Regions from separate parts of the Paenibacillus sp. FSL H7-0690 genome, predicted to be linked through region 2. Evidence: riboswitches for the same ligand, from Rfam matches in the RefSeq annotation. Region 2 holds a riboswitch; the other holds the start of a gene.

Region 1 (3,426 bases), 440 kb from region 2:
GCCTCACAGCAGCCGAAGACCAAAATCGTTAAAACGGTTAACGGTGAGGTGGAGATCCCCCTTCATCCCAAAAGAATTGTTGCAGGTGAATATCTCGGCAGCTTAATTGCGCTTGGCATTACACCTATCGGAACCTCCGAACATCATATTAAAAATCCATATTTTCAGGAGTATTTGAAAGACGTTGAGAATATAGGGGACGGAAATGGAAATGTAGAGAAAATTCTGTCGCTTAATCCCGATTTGATTATTATGGATGATTTCTATCCTGAGCTAAATGAGCAGATGTCAAAAATCGCACCTACGGTCGTTATTCCATACGCTTCCTTAAAAACGGTACATGAGGAAGTGGGTTATTTCGGTGAGCTGCTTAGTGAAGAAGATAAGGCCAAAACCTGGCTTGCAGACTATGACAGCCGTATGGCCAATGCCAAGGAGAGCGTATTGAAGGTTGTGCCTGCAGATAGCACATTTTCCATTATTGAATGGTCTGAAAACAGCTTGATGGCCGTCGGAACAGACTTCGGCAAAGGTGGACAACCAATCTATAATGGATTGGGATTTAAGCCTCCTGCGGATATCGCCGCCGAAATGGCCGATCCGGGCTGGGCTTCATTCTCTGCTGAGGTCTTACCAAAGTATGCCGGTGACTATATTATTCTTACCTCCGACTCGAAAAAGCTGGATGAACTTAAAGCCGACCCGATCTGGGGCGCACTGCCAGCAGTCAAAAATGATCACGTATTTCTTTGGACAAGCGATCGCTCCGGCTACTGGGACCCAATAGCTATTCTGAGTCAGACAGAAGAGTTGGCGGCTTGGCTGACAAGCCACTAATAGAGTGTGTTTCAAAACATAAAGGGGCTGTCTCAGGAGTAGAATTCTACAATGAGATAGCCCTTTTTTCATATTAACCATCAGCCAATCTTGATCTGTTGGTTGCGATGTTTCCGAAGCAATGCGTGATATTCGCGTATTTCGCAGTTGAAATAAAGCGGTAATTAATGTTATTGACAAAATATTTGACAATGATTAGTATTGAAAAATATTAAAAATGAAGTTAGCGGCATAACAATTAAATAATTCGCAAGCTATGATTGCTATGGATCACACTATAGCAGGAGCAGCTTCTGGAGAGACCGTGGGGGATTCCCCCGGCGCCGAAGGGTTCACAATCTCAGGCAAAAGGACAGAAGAGTACTAGATAATTCATTTGTTATTCTGATCATCGTCAGAATAAAGGAATGTATTTTATTTATTATTCTTAGACCTAAGAGATTGGAGCGTATCCAATCTCTTTTTTGTTATCATTTTTACTTGTACATTTTTTCACATAAGGGGGAGTTTGAAATGGCAGCACAAGAATTAAAGAGAGATTTAGAGAATCGGCATGTTCAGCTCATTGCGATTGGTGGAACCATCGGTACCGGATTATTTTTAGGATCAGGTAAAGCTATACAGCTGGCAGGACCATCGATCATTTTTGCTTATTTAATCGTGGGTATCGCTATTTTTTTTGTGATGAGGGCATTAGGAGAACTTCTGTTGTCTAAAGCAGGTTATCAATCTTTTACAGACATTGCCGAAGACTATCTTGGACCGCGGGCGGCGTTTGTAACCGGATGGACCTATTGGTTTTGTTGGATCATGACGGCTATGGCCGATATTATAGCTGTTGGGGTCTATGTACAATATTGGTTTGATATCCCGCAATGGATACCCGCAGTCATTTGTTTAATTATTTTATTAGGACTCAATTTATTAACGGTAAAAAGCTTTGGCGAATTGGAATTTTGGTTTGCTTTAATTAAGGTAATCACTATTCTCGCATTGATTGCTATCGGGGTAGTCTTACTGGTGATTGGATTCAAAACAACTACCGGAACCGTTGCGCTCAGTAATATTTGGGCACATGGGGGAGTATTTCCAAACGGCATTTCAGGGTTCCTACTTTCATTTCAAATGGTTGTGTTTGCTTTTGTGGGTGTGGAATTGGTTGGCGTATCGGCAGCAGAGACCTCCAATCCAGAAAAAACTATCCCATCGGCGATTAATAAAATACCTTTACGAATTCTATTTTTCTACGTGGGTGCTATTATTGCCTTATTATGCATCAATGCTTGGACAGAACTAAACCCGGCAGAAAGTCCTTTTGTTAAAACATTTAGTTTAGTGGGGATTCCGATTGCCGCGGGGGTTATTAACTTCGTTGTATTAACTTCAGCTGCGTCCGCTTGTAATAGCGGGATGTTCTCAACAAGCCGGATTCTATACAATCTAAGCAGAAATGACCAGGCTCCAGCCAACTTTGCAAAGCTTAATAAAAATCATGTACCAAGTAATGCTTTATTCATATCCACGCTTGTCTTATCTGTAGGCGCTTTGTTGAGTAAGCTGATTCCGGAGACGGCTTTTGGCATCGTGACAACAATTAGTGCCATTTGTTTCATCTGGGTTTGGGGCGTCGTTCTAATTTGCCATTTGCGATATAAAAAGACGAAGCCGGAATTGCAGGCCAAATCAAAATTCAAAGCACCGTTTACACCCTTTGTGAATTATGTTGTTCTAGCTTTGTTTGCAATCATACTCATAATTATGCTATTTGCTGATGAAACTCGTCCGGCCTTATTGTTGACGCCTTTATGGTTTATATTATTATTTGTTTTGTATTCGATAAATAGAAGAAAGAGGGAAAGAATAACGCCTGATCCAAGAGCACGTCTCGAAGGTATTCGGACTAACACGGAGATCCGGCATGATTAGTCGATGAGGGTGCTTGCTGATATTACAGTTGGATAGGCAGACATAGAAATCCACCACCGCATACGGTGGTGGATTTTCTCATTAATGTGGTCGATGCTCTAGAGCGTCTTTCCCAATGTACGCATAAAAGCTTCTATATTGTCGGTTAGAAATCCACTATTCTTAAATCCTGCTTGGGTAATCATATCCTTGATATCTCCCACAAACCCACTCAGGCTGGCAGTGGAAGCATTTTGGAATCTGTTCTCACTGGGGATATTGCCAATTTGTTTTGTTAAATCCTCTTTGTATTCCTGTATCCAATCCTTACGAGTTGCTGCATTTTTGGCGAAGCTTAGTAAGATGCTACTCCAGTCTTTCCCGTTCGCAACAGCTTCCTGTAGCTTTTCCAGCGTTTTTGGCTCAAATTTCTTCATCATATAGTTTAAATCCATATAATCATCTGGAGCTCCAACCGGTCTTTGCGGCGGTGTATCGTATTGGATTTGTTTCGTTTCAGGATCTATCGTTCTTGTCGTGGAGATTGCTCCGATCTGACGGATCGTATTCATAAATTCTGCCGCTTTATCATCCTTCATGTGATTGTCTGCGACATACTTCGCTTGAGTCAGTCCCAATTCTAATAACGCTGATCTTTCCTCTTCTCCGGTTACGTCTGTAATG
Region 2 (3,426 bases):
TCATTGTACTTCGACAGCTTCAAGAGGTGGAATAAAATATAGTTGCTTGCGCTCAGAGCTAAGTTCGGCGGCAGGGGCCTTTGCAATTACCACATTGAGCTTACAAGGGGCTTCATCCAATTTAATTAGGGAAAACCTCCCTGATTATTCACTTATTATCGTATCCAATCGCGGAATGAGGGAATTTCTCCCTGATTATTACTCTTTTTAGTCTGAAATAGTGGTTTTACCGAGATGATTAGGGAGGAATTTCCTAAAACCCTAACTCTCACGCTATAATCGTCTAAAATGAGGGAGGTTTTCCCTAATTCCATACTCCACTAGACCCTCAAACCACTCGATTGGGTTTACGAATACTCGCACAATTCACATAAGAAACACAAACAGCAAGTCCCCGAATCACAGAAACTTGCTGCTAAAAATATCACACTTGATCAGACTATTTTCCGTCCCCGATTTCCAATTATTCAGCAACTAACGCGCTATAACCAGCTGCATCTAACAGACCTTTTACAGCATCAGCATACTCTCCATCAACTTCAATCTCAAAAATCCAACCCCCGCCATACGGCTGATCATTGATAAGCTCCGGACTAGCTTCTAATCCATCATTCACCTTGGTAACCGTCCCAGAGACGGGCGAATACAACTCCGATACCGTCTTAACGGATTCGATACTGCCTACGCTGTCACCGGCCGAAATGGTCGATCCTACCTCAGGAAACTCAACAAATACGATGTCGCCTAATAAATGCTGAGCATGGTCCGTAATCCCAACACGTACTACTCGTCCTTCTACTTGCTGTGCCCATTCATGCTCTTCGCTGTAAAGAAGGTTGTCTAATACTTCACTCATTTCAAGCCGCCTCATTTCCAATTTGGAGTTCTAAATTTAGTTATAGCCTAAGTTATCCCGGCTCACAATGTCAATATTACTAACAGGAAATTTAAATTTGTCATTTTTTCGACGTTTTCTTGTTGACAGCGCCCGACTATACCCGTTTAATGGAGACATACAAGAAGAAATGACGTTGTAGTCTTTTTATAGACAATAACCGTTTCTCGAAGAAATATAATTGCGGATGATGGCATAGGGAGAGACTGTCTCACTTGAAGACGGCGCCGAAGGAGTAAGCCCTAACAGGGGTGAATCTCTCAGGCAAAAGGACCTTTGTCGGACGTATCTCTGGAGAGCATCAGACGCAAGGCTAGATGCGTCAGATCACCAACGGGGAAACCTGCAAGCTAGTTACGGCAGGGTAACTCTCAGGTACAAAGGACAGAGCAGAAAGCGATTTGTGCATTTATGCATGATTGCTTCTGCCTGTCCTTTTTTCGTATGTAATCAGATCAAGGGGAGTGACGACATGGATGCTTTGAGAAGAACACCTTTTTATGATCTCTATTCCGCTTATGCGGAGTCCAGGTGCATTGACTTCGGTGGCTGGGAGCTGCCAGTCCAGTTTACAGGTATTGTAAAAGAGCATGAAGCCGTTCGCCAGCAGGCTGGGCTGTTCGATGTCTCGCATATGGGTGAATTCATGGTGATTGGGAGCGGTGCAGAAGCCTTTTTGCAAAAAATGACAACCAATGATGTCAGCCGCCTCACGGATGGTGCGGCACAATATACGCTGCTCTGTTATCCAAATGGCGGAGTTGTCGATGATCTACTCGTGTATCGCCTTAGTGAAGGTCGTTATATGCTAGTCGTAAATGCCTCCAACATCGACAAGGACTTCCAGTGGCTGCAAGAGCATTTGACCTCTGAATTCGGCGAAGTCACACTCACTAATGTCTCTGACGAGACGCTTTTGCTCGCCTTGCAGGGTCCTCTGGCAGAGACCATTCTCACGGAAGTTACTGATGCTCCTATTTCAGTACTCAAGCCTTTCCATTTCATTGAACGCGCCACCGTTTGCGGTGTAGAGGTACTTATCTCCCGTACGGGTTATACCGGTGAAGATGGCTTCGAGATCTACGCTCCGCTGGAAGGTGCAGAAACGTTATGGAATGGACTGCTTGCAGCAGGTGCGCCCCACGGATTAACACCTGCTGGACTGGGTGCACGGGATACCCTGCGTTTTGAGGCAAAATTACCATTGTACGGTCAGGAGCTATCCGCTGACATCACCCCGCTTGAAGCAGGAGTACAGTTCTTCGTGAAGCTGGACAAAATAGACTTTATCGGACGCGATGCACTAATACAGCAAAAAGAAACTGGGATTCCCCGTCGCCTTGTCGGCCTAGAAATGATTGATCGAGGCATTCCACGCTCCCATTATCCTGTTTGGGCAGATGGGGTTAAGATTGGTGAGGTCACAACCGGAACGCAGTCCCCTACGCTGAAACGTAACCTGGGGTTGGCTTTGATTGATGCTGCTTACAGTGAAATAGGCACAGAGGTTTACGTGGAGATACGCGGTAAGCAGCTTAAGGCTGTAGTGATTAAGGCCCCTTTTTACAAGTATAAACGCCTTTAGCGTCCATATAAGGACGGTGAGCTTTTAAGCGAGAAATAGAAGGATAAAGTATAGCGTGAAAATTGTACTTTCTTATATTTTAAAAAAGCCAAGGAGTGAAACCTTAATGAAGCACCGTTATCTGCCCATGACAGAACAGGACCGCGTAGAGATGATGGAGGCCGTCGGGATTCAGTCTATAGATGAGCTGTTCTCCGATATTCCTGAAGCGGTACGTTACCAAGGCACTATGCCGATGTCTGAACCACTCGATGAATACGCCCTGCTGCGCCACATGAAAGGTTTGGCTGACCAAAATGCCGACTTTGATTCTCACGCCAGCTTCCTCGGCGCCGGATTATACGATCATCACATCCCTGTGGTCATCAACCATGTCATTTCCCGTTCTGAATTCTACACTGCCTACACTCCTTATCAACCGGAGATCAGCCAAGGTGAGCTGCAAGCGATCTTCGAATTCCAATCCTACATTTGCGAACTAACCGGTATGAAAGTTGCCAATGCCAGTATGTATGATGGCGCTACAGCTTTATCCGAAGCAGCGGTTCTCGCGGCTGGTGCTACCAAACGCAAAAAATTAATCGTCTCCCGTACCGTTCATCCTGAGGCTCGCCAAGTGCTACGTACTTCGGCTAATGCTTGGGGTCTGGAGGTGGTGGAGATTGACTATAAAGACGGTGTTACCGATCAAGCTAAACTTGCTGAAGCTATCGATGGTGATACTGCCGCAGTACTGGTGCAATCGCCTAACTTCTTCGGCAGCATTGAGGATCTTCGCTCGGTTGAGCCGCTGATTCACGCGGTTAAAGGTCTTCTTGTAGTCAGCGCCAACCCAATAGCTCTTGGTGTACTTGAAACTCCGGGCAAACTTGGAGCCGACATCGTAGTCGGTGATGCTCAGCCACTCGGTATTCCAGCTTCTCTCGGGGGTCCAACTTGCGGATTC

Evidence for each region. Region 2 has a riboswitch for glycine ahead of gcvT (glycine cleavage system aminomethyltransferase GcvT). Riboswitches for the same ligand answer to the same signal wherever they lie in the genome.
Region 1: it holds a riboswitch for glycine, as region 2 does, so the genes downstream of both, MHI32_RS30010 (amino acid permease) here and gcvT (glycine cleavage system aminomethyltransferase GcvT) in region 2, are expected to answer to the same signal.

Annotation. Positions count from the first base shown of each region.
Region 1 covers NZ_CP150281.1:6,813,302-6,816,727, reverse strand. The annotation lists gene MHI32_RS30015 (ABC transporter substrate-binding protein) at 1-837, shown strand, start outside; glycine riboswitch at 1,121-1,203, shown strand; gene MHI32_RS30010 (amino acid permease) at 1,351-2,763, shown strand; gene MHI32_RS30005 (hypothetical protein) at 2,862-3,426, opposite strand, start outside.
Region 2 covers NZ_CP150281.1:6,370,047-6,373,472, forward strand. The annotation lists gene MHI32_RS28125 (flagellar motor protein MotB) at 1-35, shown strand, start outside; gene gcvH (glycine cleavage system protein GcvH) at 464-856, opposite strand; glycine riboswitch at 1,083-1,181, shown strand; gene gcvT (glycine cleavage system aminomethyltransferase GcvT) at 1,368-2,480, shown strand; gene gcvPA (aminomethyl-transferring glycine dehydrogenase subunit GcvPA) at 2,587-3,426, shown strand, end outside.